DNA from 2 places in the Bacillus sp. DU-106 genome. Region 1 is predicted to be linked to the other one. Evidence: riboswitches for the same ligand, from Rfam matches in the RefSeq annotation. Region 1 holds a riboswitch; the other holds the start of a gene.

Region 1 (8,609 bases):
ATATACTTCATACGTTCCGTCAGTTGAAAATAGGCAATCCCTATGTTTTGCCAAGTTAATCCTATTAACATGAAAAACATTACGTTTATCATCATATAAATTAAATTTTTATCCGCATACATATAATGAATAGCAATATAACCGATGATAGAAATAAAAATAAGTAGAATCATCCTTATTTTTATATACGATGATAAAATCTGCTCTAAATCTGCTCCATCCTTTGCCCCTTCTCGAAGAAACGTATTACTAAGTCCTAAGTCTGTAAAGAATAACATAACAAACGTCACTGCTATGGCAACACTAAACATCCCATAATGTTGTGCGTTAAAAAAGTTTGCTAAAACAATTAAACTGACGGCCTGAAGAAGGTTAGCTAAAATTGTACTATAAAATAGATGGATAATATTGTTTAGAATAGATCTATCCATACAAGTTCTCCTTTGCAAGTAACCTACTTACATATTTATCTTGCACCATTACCGTTCAATACAATTAAAACGGTTTTACATAAAATACGGATGTCCATCCGAAATGTTTTCATTTCAATATACTCCATGTCAAGCCTCAACTTTTCCTTTGGATCAAGATTATACCCTCCATTTATTTGTGCCCATCCTGTTAATCCTGGTTTTACTATTAAACGTTCCTTAAATTCTGGAATATACGCATCAAATTCATTATAAAAAAACTCTCTCTCTGGTCTAGGACCTACAAAAGACATATCTCCTCTTAAAATATTTAAAAGTTGTGGTAATTCATCAATTCTCGTTTTTCTTATAAACAATCCAACTTTTGTAATTCTTGAATCATGTTCTTTTGCCCATTGTGGGCCATTTATTTCAGCATCCTTTACCATTGATCTTAATTTAAATACATTAAACTTCTTCCCGTTTATACCTAAACGTTCTTGAAAGTAAATTGGAGCCCCTGATGTTTCTAAAGTAATCATAATACAAAAGAACAACATAATTGGTATCGTTAATAGTAACAATATGAGTGAAAATATAATATCAAACAAGCGTTTTACACTTCGATTCAATATGCTAGGCTTTTCTTGAGCCGGAATCGTATACAACTTGGCTTGATTTGTTTCACGAATCATGGATCGTTACCCCCACATTCAAGAATATAAAATTATACCTATTAATTCACATTCTTTCCTATTTATATCCACTATTACTTTTTGCACTGTACGTAGTGAATCTTGTCGCTTTTTAACTGCTAACACCACTCCATCGCATTTCTCTGCAATAATGTGCGTAGCAGGAAGATCAAATACTTCAGAAGAATAAAAGAAAATGTAATCAAAATCTTCTTTCCACTTAGCAATCGCATTATCAAATTCATCCATAGCAACTAAGGGCGTCCCTGTGTGTACTGTTTTTTTTGCAGGAATACAATATAAGTATTTAGACAAATTACTAGAAAAAGATTCATAATTGCAGGGGGAAGAGCTTATTATATCGTTTACGGTTATCATGTGATCACTTTGCAATAATACATGTAATTGAGGGTCAGAAAAATTCACATCAATAAGTAACACCTTTTTCTTCATTTCCGCAAACACTAGACCCATATTTACTATAAGCGAGGCAACAACCCCTCTGTCCTTCGTTGAACTAACTGTGAACAGTTGTTTCCCAGATTTTTTCAGCTCGTGATACACCGTATAAAACTGCTCTTTCATCAGATCATCATGCAAATCGGATGGCAGCTGTTTCTTTGTCCTAAACATCGACATGTTCACCTCGATATATAGATGATTGTTTATCAACCTCTGTAGGTTTCTTTTTTCTATTCGGTTTCATATTTATGTGACCAATAACAGAGACTGTTGTTATTTTCTCTAAATCTTGTTCCGTGTATATACGTTCATCAAAATAATCTTGAAATACAGCTAAACCTATCCCAACAAAAAAACTAACAATTAAAGAAATAGGAATGATCAGTTGAAATTTTGGAAACATTTTTTCAGCCTGTTCCTGTAACTCAGGATCCGTCAACACTTTCACACCTTGTACATTTGTGTACTGTTGAAAACTTTGTTGTGATTGCTCTGCCAATGTCTTTACAATGTCTTTCACGACTTTCGGATTGGAATCTTTTACTGTAACAGTTACAATTTGTGAGTTGTCTGTATTCACCACCGAGATTTTTTGTGCTAATTCATAACTTGATTGCTCTAATTTCAAAGTTTTTTTGACTGTTGATATAATTAATGGGCTTTTTAAAATATCAACATACGATGTTACTAGTTGCTTATTTTCTTGTGTTTTATTTGTTGAATTTTCCTTATTAAACTCATCTAAATTCCCAACAAGAATTTGCGTTGAATATTGATATGAAGGCTTTAAAACATACATAGAGATAAGAACTAAAGAAGCGGTTAAACAACACATCGTTAAAATAATCGTTACGAATCTTCTTTTCAATAATTGTTGAAAATCTTTTATACTCATTTCTTGCTTCAATTATTTCACCGCCCTTTTCTGAATAACATCCTGCAAGTCACTCTTTACAGATACCCCTCTCTTCTTTCTATCCACTTGTTTTGTTACATACTTTCCGACTCTGAATGCAAATTTTTCTACATATATATACGAAAGTATTGCAAGTATAAACGAAAAAACAAGTGAAAAAATTAAAATAATAGGCAACGGTAATATTTCATGGAGCATGTATATAAGGGAAAACAACGATATAATATGGTATAAATAAAGACTGTAAGAAATCTTCCCCAAATATAACAAGTATTTATTGCGTAGCAAGGACGACAAAGTTGATATTGACAAGCTTAATATGACAAATAGACTTGCACTTATCGCCACTACGTAGTCTCGAAATATGAAATTATTGAGCACTTTCATTTCTCCAATAAGTCCTTCGTACATAAAAAGTAAAATCGCAAATAAAAACCATGCAATTTTCGTGTTTTTAGTACAATTACTATAAAAAACTATTAATTTATTTTTATACTTCGCAATTAGTGCCCCTAGTAAAAACAGCACCGTATAATGCAACGTTAATGCATAGCTTGTTAATGTTAAGCCCGAGCGAAACAAAAATAATATTACGACAGAACATATACTAAGACTAAACAATAATAGTAATGAACACCTCAACGTTTTTCGTAAGCAAATCATCAAAATTAGCGGAAAAATTATTGATATTCGCATTTCATGGACAAGTGACCAAATCACACCGTTATATGCATCTGTATTATATTTCCCAACCAATAAAATATGTTGCGCTATTAAACTTGAAGAACTTTCAATCGTCCACGAGCGATTAAACCATTCACTTAAATAAGAAATACCATATCCACTAATTGTAGTCTGGCATATAATAGCTATAATTAGTGCTACAATATAGGGAATGTATATTCTGCATATACGTTTTAAAAGGTATGATCCATAACTACTATAGGTTTTTTGAATAGATTCATACAAAACAAATCCGCTCAAAACAAAAAAGATAATAACAGATTCATTACCACTACTAAAAATTAGACGAGCAGGCGTTTCTTTTAATAGATACACAACAAATGGTTTATTATCTTCATAACTGTAATTTTGAAATGCTGAAAAAATCATTAAATGATGACCGATCATTACTATTAATGAAGAAATCCCTCTTATAGAATCCAATTCCTCGTATCTCTTCATCTTTTTACATCAACTCCTAATGAAATGATAATAATCATTTCAAAGCGACATCTTTATTCATATTCCTCTCCTTTCTTTTCATTCCAATTTTTCATATTAAAATGATTTTATAGTATAAATTTGAGTGTATTGTAACATTTTTTGTAATATTATGAATAGCGAATCTCAAAAATTGGTATATACCAATTTCAACCTCGAAAAATGAGTAATATTGATAGAAAAACGCTATAAAAATATCTTGCAAATTTACATAAATTAAAGAGATGAATAGCGTTTTTTCAATATAAAATAAAAAAGATAGCCTGCATAGGCTATCTTTTTTATTTTATTTAATTACTAGCACCACTATATGCTACATGTCGTTTCTCAATTCTCTCTTCAATTTCTTTCATATTTTCTTTATTATTTAATAGTGATTGTTTATTTTCAATTAATAATTGTTTAAAAGATTTTCTCACTTTTTTTCTCATTTTCATTGTCCTCCTTGGGGGATGGTTTATATAAAAGATAAAGAATTATCTGTGTGTCCTTATAATAATTGATTGTTGTGAATTCTATTTGAACTTCATATGAAAATTCCGTTTATTTTCTGACAACTTTGTGAACACGAAAAAATGATTATCTAAAACTATGTTGAAATTAATTCACTTCATGATAAAAGTTATTATTTTCATCAACTTTTATCATTATATCTTGTCGAAATATTTATATATTTAAAATTGAGTTCGACATAATTTTATTTATTATAATACTGTTTACAAAAACAAAAAGAAGGTGTCACCAAGTCAAAGTTCGACTTATGCAACATCCCTCTTCCCAAACTATTTATAGCATATTTATTAATATTTCAGGTCTTCCCCAATTCATTTCTTCACAAACAAATCTAAGTTTTTCTTCATCCATTGTGTGTAATCCTTCTTCTAGTGAACATGAAATTGGAACTTCACAGTGAATTTGGGCTAATTCTAACGAAATATTTAAGTTCTCTAAATCACTTTCAATCTTCGTACGCTGCGCTTTTGTTAATGACTCTACATTTTCTAGTACAGCGGATACTGTTCCGTGCTCTTGAATAAGCTTATACGCTGTTTTTTCACCGATACCTTTTACCCCTGGATAATTATCACTTGTATCTCCCATGAAAGCTTTTGCATGGACGATTTGCCACGGCTCTACACCTTTTTCTTCCATGATTTTCTCCGGTGTGTAATATTCGTAATTTCCAATTCCTTTACGCAGAAGCATGACTGTAACGCTCTTATCAACAAGTTGAAGTAAATCCGTATCACCTGTTAAAATATAAACTTCAGCTTCATTGCAATATTGTTTTGCAAGCGTACCGATACAATCATCGGCTTCGTAGCCTTTCATACCGATAACTGGAATGGATAATTTTGCAGTCATTTCTTGCACTAAATCAAATTGAGGAATTAATTCTTCTGGTGGCGCTGCACGATTTGCTTTATAATTCGAGAACGATTCTGTTCTAAATGTCGTACTTCCCATATCCCAGCATGTAACGATATGTGTTGGTTCGATCGCTTGCGTAGCTGTTAATAAGTGTTTCATATAACCATGAATCCCGTTCGTAGGGGTTCCATCTTGTCGTTTCATAAATTGTCCGTAGACACTTGTTGCGTAAAAAGCACGAAATAATAGTGCCATACCATCAACTAATAATACTTTTTTCATAATTCCTCTCCTATTAAAAAAATAATAACCTTACGTTATCACGTAAGGTTATATAAATAGATTACCATTCTACGTTTTTGCTCAACTTTGTCTATTATACATTGTTTTTGTATATTTAGCATCATTAACACATTAAGACGTTCTACTACAACAAGTATGCAAGATGCCTGAATACGTATTTTTTCCAGTAGAAACAACGATAGCTTTTGCATTTCCACTAACAATATGCGAACCTTTAAAACATACATTTTCAAGCTCAAGTGGATTATAATCTTTCATCCGTTTTAATGGAATAAACCGTTTACGTTCAAGGTGATAGCAGCTCTCAAACTTCTCTATATTCGCTTCGTTTCCCGTTAACACAGACTCATTCACTAATAAATCATCTGCATAAATAATACGTACATCAGCTGGCACAGCATCTCCAGCCGAAAGAAAAATCATATCTCCAGGTACAAGTTCTTGCACAGGTATCTCCATCATTTTCAGTTCACTATTTAGCCCTGTACTACTAGAACATTCTACTCTAGATACAGTAATCGTTTCACGTTGTAATTCATCACACACACGTTGTTTTGAAAAACCTGGAATCATGCCACCTAGCTTCATCATTACTTCTGCAAGAAGTGCTCTTTTTGAAGTTAGTTCATTTCGGCCATATACTTGAATACGTTTTTGTGCCTCTTTCATTGATAGTCCATCTCTTGTTGTTTTAAAATATGCAAATACAGATTTTACATCTCTTGTTGCAATTTCAATTAATAAATCTTTATTTTTTTGGAGCATTGTTTGTTCTTTTATTGATTTTTTACTTAGTTTATATGACGTGTTACCCACAGTTTTGTTTGCATATAACATATTATCGTCTCCTCCTTTACAACATAGGAAGAAACGCTTTGTTTCTCAATTTATCCACTTTACTGTGAAAGTGTCTCGCGCTTTATAAACGCTATATTGTGATAAATATAGAGGGAGGAACAAATCGTTTCCTGCCTACATCATATATTTTTGATTTGAAGTATATGGGTAACGGAACCGAGTCAGAATTTGACATGCTCCTCACCTCCTCGTTTAATTTTATAGTTTATACTATGAAATTACTCATAGCTTGGTAACAAAAAAGACCCCTACCCTTAAGAGAGTAGCGGCCATTACATACACAAATAAACGATTTCTAATATAATTAGAAATCTACGGACCTCTCCCTCACCGAGTTTTAGCACTGTATAGCATAGGTACATTACCAGCTACGTTAAGAAAAACCTTAATTCGATCATTCCTGTTGACCCATTGGCGTCTCTCGACATTTTTGGGCAGTAGCATTTCTCTATACAGGAGCCTCACCTAACAGAGACTTATTTTCATTACATTGAAAATGTTACTCTTATTTAAAATAGATGTCAACCGTAGCCTACAATTTTTTCAAATGGTATGGCAAACTAACGTATATAAAGTGAAACTTTAATCAGTGGGGGTTTTGTTCATCCCCCACTGATTATTAGCCCTCACCAATCGGGCTTTTACGGAATAAAATAAAAAACTTTACGTTTAAACGTAAAGTTTTTAATAAGTTATACAACCAGCAATTACAATCCCAATTGAAAGCGATAAAAACATAAGAAAAAGACCGACTGCTTGATTATCTTCTTCGAGACTTTTGTTTATATTAAAGCGTGGTGTAAGCCACTCAGCTAAATAAAAGACGATAATTTGAGCCAAAATCCCAACTGCTCCCCACGAAATCATATCAAGAAGTGAAATTGAATTAGCTGCTGTCGAATATAAAACGATAGCTAACCCAAGTAATCGCCCTCCAAGCACATAGCTTACCGCCTTATTACCTTGAGCCATTAACTTAAATTCCTTAACTTTCGTTGTCACTTCCATCAAGAACAGACCAATACATAAAAGACCGAGTGTTACTGCTAAATATAATAAAAAATTAATCATTTTTCCCCCTCCTTTTTATACCTACCGGTAAATAGTACGATTCATTTCCTGTAATCTTTTCTCCCGCGCGAATACCGATACTACTCGCTTTTCCAGCAATTAAAAACGAACCAAACACATATGACAGTTTCTCGATCCCTTTTTCTGTTTCCAAGGATACGACTGGCAGTTCGATATACTTTTGAAATATCGGCAGTGACGCTTTATATGTTTGGTGTGCATTTTGAAGCATAATATTTTCGTCTTTATCGCGAATCGTAATTGTATCTCCTTCTCTCCCAAATGAAGGTTTTTGAACGAAAGAACCTTTTCCTAAAAATAAATCTGGTTCTAAATATGTAGGTAACATATATTCTTTAATCCACTGTTGTTCCTCATTTGTATAAAAGGCCTCTTCTTCTGCTAACCCCCAAATAAGACACTGAATTGATTTTGGCTGAAGTAAAAATGCTGACAAAGGATTTATTATAAAAAGCTTTCCGGCTTTTACAAGTTGCAGCAGTTCCACACCTACCAAATCTCCTGTTTCAGGATCTTGATCCTCAATTAAATCTTCTATCGGATATGTTTGGCGATATAAAACATCAATCTTCGCCCCATCTTTATCGACTAGAGCATCCTTTGTAATTCTAAGTTCTGACATTGGCACTACTTTATTTTCAACATGGCATAGCTGACTTAAATACATAGTGGTATTCCAATCCTCGATATGTTCATGATGTGCTGTAAAAACAACATTTGGATTATCTAATCCCTTTGTCGCTTCCATTACTGCTTTCGTTACACCAGAAGATAGCAATCGTTCTTGATCCGAGTTTGGATCATCATAGCCTAGATTTCCACATACTTTCCCATTCATTTGAAAACATTCCACAATAAAAGTTGGTGTATCACTATTAAACTCAAGCATTTTGATTTTGTTATCCTCTGTTACAGCAAAATCAAATCGCGAAATTACAGATTCAGGATAGAGCCCTTTCATTCTAATGAAAGATAAACTCGCGGATGGAAAGCCAAGATCTAGAAGCTGTTCGTCACTTAAATTACGCAGCAGTCTAGCAGTCTTAAAAAATATTTTCCCCATTCGTTCAGTCGCTAAGTGTAATTGGTCCAAAGTCTGATTTGTTATAGAAAAAACATGAAACAAACTATACTCACATTCATATAAATCCGACCAAAAATCCGGATATTTTAAATAAAATTCTTTTCGATCCCTTATGTATTGCGACATATTTTAGCCCCCAAATCCTCCCTTTGAACCGCTTCCAATTCCACCTTTAAATTCAGCAGACGATTGAT
Region 2 (8,609 bases), 2.6 Mb from region 1:
TATTTTGATTCGATTGCTTTGACAAGACGTATAAGCGAATATAAGAAAAACTATGGAAGTATATACGTTGTTGCTACATGTACTAGACGAGGGAATAACCTTAACGTATTCATATTGAAAATCGGAAGTAGTAAATAATTAATTGCAATGATTAATATAACTACAGGGAATGTATAGTTGAGTTTATCCCGCTATTTGCCGGACAGTAAGACCACTACCTCAAAATTCAGCGAAAGTAAAGAAGTTAGGTGGGGGCCCTGCTGCCCGTAAAAGTCCGATTAGTGAGAGTTGATTAAAGTTTCGATTTATATCGATTATAAAAAAGAACAAGTAATTATTATAACTATTGTGCAAAATTTGATATAATAAAAGAACGAACGTTCTGATTAGGGAGTGAGTACTATGCGAGAAATGTATCCGAAAAATGGTCGTGTTATTTTACATGTAGATATGAATTGCTTTTTCGCATCTGTTGAAATTGCTCATGATCCATCATTACAAGGAAAGCCATTAGCGGTTGCTGGAAATGAAAAAGAGAGAAAAGGAATTATTATAACATGTAGTTATGAGGCGAGAGAATACGGAATACGTACGACGATGCCCCTTTGGGAAGCGAAAAGGTTATGCCCGCAATTAGTTGTAAGGCGTCCTAATTTCACATTATATCGCGAAGCTTCATTTCAAATGTTTCAAGTCCTTTCTCGTTTTACAGAAAAGATACAACCAGTCTCAATAGATGAAGGATATTTAGATATTACAGATTGCTACGCACTTGGTTCGCCTCTTGAAATAGCAAAGATGATTCAACAAGCACTATTAACAGAGTTGCAGCTTCCGTGTAGTATCGGAATCGCTCCAAATCTTTTCCTAGCAAAAACAGCTTCTGATATGAAAAAACCTCTCGGTATTACCGTACTTCGAAAACGTGATATTCCAGAAATGATTTGGCCACTTTCAGTTGAAGCAATGCATGGGATTGGAGAAAAAACAGCTGAAAAATTAAATGAAATTCATATACATACAATTGAACAGTTAGCGAAGGGAGACGAGCATATCATTCGCGCTAAAATTGGCAAGCACGGTATTGATTTACAAAAGCGTGCAAAAGGTACGGATGATAGGGAAGTGGATCCGAGTCAAATGGGCCAACATAAAAGTGTCGGTAACTCGATGACTTTTTCAAAGGATATGGATGAAGAGAAAGAATTACTTGATATGTTAGAACGGTTATCAAAATCAGTGAGTAAAAGATTACAAAAGCGAACCCTTGTCAGTTATAATATTCAAATTATGATTAAATACCATGATAGGCGAACAGTAACACGGAGTAAGCAATTGAAAAATGCAATTTGGGAAGAACGCGATATTTTTCAAGCAGCATCCCGTTTATGGAAGCAACATTGGGATGGTGATTCCGTTCGTTTACTAGGTGTTACAGCTACTGAAATAGAGTGGAAGACAGAATCGGTGAAACAATTAGATTTATTTTCATTTGAAGAGGATGCGAAAAAAGAACCACTACTTGCTGTCATTGATCAAATTAACGATAAGTATGGAACACCGATTTTACAACGAGGTAGTCAACTACTACGTAAGCAAGAGAAGTCGTTTCAACAAAAGTTAGAAAATAAGTTTATGTAGAAGGTGTCATGAAGTAGTAAAATCATGACACCTTTCCTAGTTAACTCGCTTCTAAATTTAAAGAAGTCTTCCATCCAGCTCCAGTAACGCCAGATTCTAATAGCATTCTACTTACTATTTTTTCAATTAAGATAGCCGCATTTGTCTTGCGATGTAATGTAGCCTGTATACACACCTTTTGATTAGAATCTACGTCTTCACTATACAACTCTTTTAAACCGATTCCTTCTGTACTTACCATATGCATAAGTAAAAAACGAATATGTGCTTCATTTTCTTCTGAACAAGTAAGGGAAAGTAAGTAGTTCGTTTGTTCTGGTGATTCTTCTTTTGATTTTTTATTCATAAAAAGAGCAATTGGGCGAAGAAGTATATTTGCTAGTAACACGCCGGCTGCACCTAATATAGCTGCAACGAGGAAACCGGCGCCTGTAAGAGTACCGACAGCAGCTGCACACCATAAAGTAGCTGCTGTATTTAGCCCTCTAATACTAAAACCATCGCGGATAATAACGCCACCCCCTAAAAATCCAATACCACTAACGACTTGAGCAGCAATGCGGGATGGGCTAGCATCATGATCAAGCATGACGGATAATAAAACAAATATACAGGCACCAAGTGATACGAGAGCATTTGTCCGTAACCCAGCCATTCGGTGTCTCCATTGTCTTTCCATTCCAATGCAAGCTCCTACAATAATTGCTATAACTAACCTGAATACAATGTCGTACCATACCATCATGGTCACCTCCATATATAATATGTGTTATGTTTTTTAGAATGAGCGGGGGATACCCACTCATTCTTATTTTTACAACCAGCTATGAAACTTTTTAATATAAAGCTTTTTCAGGAATTGTGTTAAAAAAGCGTAGCCTAATAGTATTCCTACTAACCAAGGGAAATAGTTAAGTGGCAATGCTTGTAAACCAACGGCTGCACCAAGTGGTGAGAATGGAATATAAATCCCGATTGCCATAATAAGAGCGGTTAATAAAACGACTGGTGTTGATGCAGTACTTTGAATAAATGGAATCTTTTGTGTTCTTATCATGTGAACAATTAAAGTTTGTGTTAACAACCCAACGACAAACCAACCGGACTGGAATAATGATTGCTCGCTCGGTGTATTTGCACCAAATACATTCCACATGACTACGTATGTGATAATATCAAATATAGAACTAATTGGGCCGATACAAATAATGAAGTTTCGTAAGTTTGCAGTATCCCATTTTCGTGGTTTTTCTAGAAACTCTTTATCCATTTTGTCCCATGGAATAGAAAGTTGTGAAATATCATAAAGTAAGTTTTGAATTAAAAGATGAATGGCAAGCATCGGTAAAAAAGGAATGAAAGCACTTGCTACTAACACGCTAAACACATTACCGAAGTTAGAGCTAGCTGTCATCTTAATATATTTTAAAATATTTCCGAATGTAGTACGTCCTTCTAAAATCCCTGCTTCTAATATAGTTAAACTTTTTTCGAGTAGAATAATATCGGAAGCTTCTTTCGCAATATCAGTAGCAGTATCAACAGATATTCCGACATCAGCTTCACGTAATGCTACAGCATCGTTAATGCCGTCTCCCATGTAACCTACAGTGTGTCCATTTCCTTGTAATGCGTGTATAATACGAGATTTTTGCATGGGATTAAGCTTCGCAAATACAGTCGTTTCTTCGGCAAGTCTTGCTAATGCTTTATCTGGTAAAGAATCAATCTCGTAACCGAGGATTGGTTCGCAGATATCTAATCCAACTTCTTTACAAACCTTTCTTGTAACAATTTCGTTATCGCCAGTTAAAATTTTCACTTGTACACCATGTTTCTGTAATGCTTGAATTGCAGCTGCTGCAGATGGTTTCGGTGGATCTAAAAAGCCGATATATCCAGCGAGAATCATATCAGTTTCGTCTTTTACTGTGTACTCTGTATCATTTATTCTTCTATCTTTTTTATAAGCCACAGCAATAACCCGCATACCTTCACTATTTAGTGTCTCACTTATTTTTTTGACATTTGAACGTATTTCCTCGGTGAGTGGAACGATTTTTTCATCCACTTCAGTGTAGTTACAAATTGATAAAATTTCTTCTACGGCACCTTTACAAACCATTGTATGTTCACCTGAAATATCCTTTACGATGACTGACATACGCCGGCGGGCGAAATCGAATGGAATTTCATCTAGCTTTTGAAAAGCTGATGGATTAAATGTATTGTTTTCCTCTGTATGCTTAATAACAGCTTTATCTATTAAATTTTTCAATCCAGTTTGATAGAAACTATTTAAATAGGCAAATTGCAAGACGCGATTGCATTCATTTCCCTTGGGATCTAAGTGACGAACAAGGACAACGTTATCTTCTGTTAAAGTTCCGGTTTTATCTGTACAAAGAATGTTCATAGCACCTAAGTTTTGAATAGAATTTAGCTGTTTTACAATTACTTTTTGTTTAGACATTTTAACGGCACCTTTAGCTAAATTAGCAGTTACAATCATTGGTAACATTTCAGGTGTAAGGCCAACAGCGACGGCAATAGCGAAGAAGAAAGCTTCTTGCCAATCACCTTTTGTGAATCCATTAATGAGAAGAACAATAGGTGCCATAATAAGCATGAATGTAATTAAGAGCCAGCTTACTTTGTTTACACCTTTATCAAAGTTTGTTTCTACACGCTTTCCAATTACCTTATTGGCTAAAGAGCCGAAATACGTATCGGTACTTGTTGAGATGACAACAGCTTTTGCGCTACCACTTACAATATTTGTTCCCATGAAACAAAGGTTTTCCATATCGAGTGGATTGTAATTTTTTTTCATGTTTGTCGGTAAGATATGCTTATTTTCTGTATGGTAGCAGTGTTCGTATTTTTCTACAGGAAGTGCTTCCCCTGTTAAAGAAGATTGATTAACAAATAAATCTTTAGCGGATACAATACGCACATCAGCTGGAATGATATCACCGGCTGAAAGGGAAATGATATCGCCAGGTACAAGTTCCTCAATTGGAATTTCTGTTGTGTAATTTCGATTTAAATTCGTTACATTTTTTGTTTCATGTACAAATCCATTTATTCTAAATACGCTTGCAGTTGTTCGAACCATAGCTTTTAAATTATCGGCAGCTTTTTGAGAACGAAATTCTTGGGAAAACCGAATTGTTGCACTAAGTAGTACCATTGCAGATACGACAATTGTTCCTTGCATATCATCCGTGAAAAAGGAGAGTGCTCCAAGAGCTAATAAAACGAAAATAAATGGATTTTTAAATGCCGACAGAAATTGAATGTACCACGGTGCCATTTTATTATGAGCTATTTCGTTCGGACCATATAAAGAAAGTCTACGAGACGCTTCTTGTTTAGATAATCCATCTTGTGTTGTTTCTAAAAGTTTTAACGCAGAGCTTACATCTTGTGTTGCAACCTCCACTAATAATTCGTTATTTGTTTTCATGCTATCTTGCTCATAAGCATGCTTTGTTTCTTGTCTTTGTAAATTAAACATCGGTAGTTCCTCCTCTGTCATGAAGGAGGAAACAATCTGTTACCTAACTATTTGAAATGGTGAGGAACAGTTTCTTTCCTACCTACATGATGAAATATGAATGTAAAACGTATGGGTATCTGGGCCGAATCATCAATTGCCAACTGTTCCTCACCTCCGTACAATTTAGTAGTTTCTGAATATGCTATGTTTGTTTCATAGTAAGGTGCATATAGACGTAAAAAGACCTTTACTCAAAACGAGTAAAGGTCTGAATTCGCAGTTAAAAGAGTCCACAACAAAGACTGTTAGTAGACATAAATAAAAACAGTTTTTGTGTATGACAAAATACATGCACCTCTCCCTCGTTGAGTTTTAGCACTGTATAGCATAGGTACTGAAACCAGCTACATTAAAAAAGGCCTTCATTCCGACCTTTCCTGTTGACCCATTGGCGTCTCTCGACATTTTTGGGCAGCAGCGTTTCTCTATACAGGAGCCTCACCTAACAGAGACCATATTCAATTACATGTTGAATGTTAGCACTGTAAAATTGTAGTGTCAATATCTTTTTTATCTGTGTTTTTAAAATATTAAACGGATTTATAATAGATATGTGGGATGAAATGTATGATATTGATTATAAATAATATGAAAAATAAATATTTTTATAAAAGGGGAATTTGTAATGGGACCACAAAATTTTATTATAAATATTGAGAATCAAAAGTGGTTGTTTAATGAGCAGGAAGATTTATGTTCTCACGGGGAAATTTATTTAAATGTGGATGGAACGATTATTACACAAACAGGTATGGATGAGGAATGGGGAATAAGTGAATCAGCTTTAGCTCTGTTACGAACTTTAGATAAAGAATATATTTGTGATATTGAAAATGAAGAGGGGCTTATTTTGCACGGATGTGGCACTATGCTCATGTTAGGATGCCCAATTTCAATTCATTGGACTATAAACCATATAGGTGAAAATGTGGTTTTAAAGGATTTTGTCAAAGTTATTTCTACTGATCAAAAGGCTATATACTATGAAGGGCTTCATATAGAAGTAAATGAAAATGAATATAGAAAACAAATTGTTTCTTTTGCACTACAAGCAAAAGAATTATTTAATAAATCAAGTGAAAAGATAATTTCAAATGAGTTTGAGCGAAGTATGTATACCGACTTTTGGACGGAATATAATCATTTGCTAAATAAGTATAAATAAAAAAGCACTGTAACCAGTGCTTTTTTATTATAGATTACGAGATTGTAGGGTTTTCAAAAATAACAATCTCTGAACTGTTTGTAGTTGAAACGCGTTGGGCGTAATATGTTAAAGCTGAAGAAATATATGCTGGTAACGTATCATTTGTATGTGATGTTGTATATTCATGGATTAATTCCTTTAAAGTTGTCCATTCTAATTGTGCTGGGTGATCAGACACGAAAGAACTTACCCAGCGATCAAATGAAGATGAAAAATCAGTTTGTAAACGAAATACTTCTTTCATAATAAAACGCTCCCTTAAAATGTAGTATAATTATTTTAACACAAAACACGAACGATAGCTAAATTTTTTGAGTATAACGTTCGTGTTATATAGTTGTCTAGATGTTTGGTTATGTAAATTCAATTTGCCATTTGAAATAACATTCCGTAAGATGAGAGATAGAGTATATTTAGAGCTGGAGGAAAGAAAGTGGAATTTGTATTTTTAGGAACTGGTGCAGGTGTTCCTTCAAAAGGAAGGAACGTTTCAGCAATTGCTTTACAATTGTTAGAAGAACGAGGACAAACTTGGTTATTTGATTGTGGCGAGGCCACGCAACATCAAATATTACATACATCTGTACGTCCGCGCCGCATTGAAAAAATATTTATTACGCATTTACATGGCGATCATATTTTTGGATTGCCTGGTTTATTAGGTAGCCGTTCATTTCAAGGAGGAACTACGCCTTTAACGGTGTATGGACCGAAAGGAATTAAACAATTTATTGAAGTGGCATTATCGGTAAGTACGACACATGTGAAATATCCACTTGAAGTTGTGGAGATAACAGAAGAAGGTACCGTATTTGAAGATAATGAATTTTATGTAGAAACGAAAAGATTGTCACACGGTATAGAATGCTTTGGATATCGTATTGTAGAGAAAGATATACAAGGTGCTCTTTTAGTTGATAAGTTGCTTGAGATGGGTGTGAAACCAGGTCCAATCTTTAAACGTTTAAAAGATGGTGAAGTAGTTGAATTAGAGGATGGCACGATATTAAATGGAAATGAGTTTATCGGCCCACCTCAAAAAGGAAGAATTATTACTATCTTAGGTGATACCCGATATTGCGAAGCGAGTAGGGAGCTTGCGCAAGATGCAGATGTACTTGTCCATGAAGCGACTTTCGCAGCAGAAGATGAGCAACAAGCGTATGATTATTTTCATTCTACATCTAAGCAAGCTGCGAGCATTGCACTTCAGGCAAATGCGAAGCGACTAATATTAACTCACATTAGTTCTCGCTATCAAGGAGATACATATAAGGAATTATTGAAAGAGGCTAGAGAGTTGTTTTCTAATACAGAAATAGCGACAGATTTGAAATCATTCCCAGTAGAAAAATAATAGTTTTGTAAAAAATGGTAACGGTGGGTTACCATTTTTTTATGTCTAAAAAAATTTAAAAATAAAACTGTTATTATTTTATACTTATACTTGGATGATACAGAAAAATAGGATGCTTTGAATATATAGGATAAAAATACGAAATAATGATTATTTAGAAAAACTGTTATATAAGTCAGATGACATACAAGTGATACAAATAGCAGAAATGGAATTTTATTCAGAACTTTTAAAATTCAACAAAAGTAAGCGTTTTATAAAAAACAAGCTATAATGAGGGCAGATTATAATTTATGATAAGTCGCATGTATTTTAGTCATTATCGTAACAAGTGAAGTTGACTAAATCATGAGAGAGTAACACGAGAATTATAATAGGAAAGATATTACTATTATTTGTCATAAGTCTTTTTCACTTTTTAGCTAAACGATATGATTAGCAAGTGTAGCTATTGCGAGTTCCTTAGTAGAAGCTTTTTATTAATAAGGTGGTGGAGATTTAATTGGTACACCACTCTTTAAAAGAGTTCAGAACATCAGCAGGTAGTCTAGGCGGAATAGCGGGTGCAAATTTAGTTGCATTAGCAATGGTTATATCACTTGTTTATGCTATGCTTGCAATGGCTTCTGTGTTAAACTTTGGATTGCTACCAGACTTTATTCTGGATTATCTTGTATCATTTTTAAATGAAAATAATGCTAAGATTCTTATGTATTATGATAACTGGTATTATTTCAGGTTATATTGGATTACTTTTATTCAAAAACTATCCAATTCGTACAGCAGAACAAATTCGTGGTACAACTGGAAAAGCGACAGATGTAGCAGCTTAATAGAATAGT

Evidence for each region. Region 1 has a riboswitch for magnesium ahead of C3Y97_RS07875 (P-type ATPase actuator domain-containing protein). Riboswitches for the same ligand answer to the same signal wherever they lie in the genome.
Region 2: linked by a shared signal. The riboswitch ahead of mgtA (magnesium-translocating P-type ATPase) and the one ahead of C3Y97_RS07875 (P-type ATPase actuator domain-containing protein) in region 1 are both predicted to bind magnesium.

What each region holds. Positions count from the first base shown of each region.
Region 1 covers NZ_CP026607.1:1,508,223-1,516,831, reverse strand. The annotation lists gene C3Y97_RS07910 (oligosaccharide flippase family protein) at 1-431, opposite strand, end outside; gene C3Y97_RS07905 (sugar transferase) at 467-1,105, opposite strand; gene C3Y97_RS07900 (CpsD/CapB family tyrosine-protein kinase) at 1,124-1,744, opposite strand; gene C3Y97_RS07895 (YveK family protein) at 1,731-2,474, opposite strand; gene C3Y97_RS07890 (acyltransferase family protein) at 2,475-3,668, opposite strand; gene C3Y97_RS07885 (FbpB family small basic protein) at 3,998-4,138, opposite strand; gene C3Y97_RS07880 (5'-3' exonuclease) at 4,494-5,360, opposite strand; gene C3Y97_RS07875 (P-type ATPase actuator domain-containing protein) at 5,493-6,218, opposite strand; M-box (ykoK) riboswitch at 6,554-6,719, opposite strand; gene C3Y97_RS07865 (DUF350 domain-containing protein) at 6,924-7,310, opposite strand; gene C3Y97_RS07860 (glutathionylspermidine synthase family protein) at 7,303-8,541, opposite strand; gene C3Y97_RS07855 (hypothetical protein) at 8,545-8,609, opposite strand, start outside.
Region 2 covers NZ_CP026607.1:4,137,023-4,145,631, reverse strand. The annotation lists gene C3Y97_RS20960 (DNA polymerase IV) at 403-1,641, shown strand; gene C3Y97_RS20955 (MgtC/SapB family protein) at 1,682-2,383, opposite strand; gene mgtA (magnesium-translocating P-type ATPase) at 2,456-5,161, opposite strand; M-box (ykoK) riboswitch at 5,493-5,660, opposite strand; gene C3Y97_RS20945 (hypothetical protein) at 5,829-6,368, shown strand; gene C3Y97_RS20940 (DUF3932 family protein) at 6,403-6,654, opposite strand; gene rnz (ribonuclease Z) at 6,844-7,767, shown strand.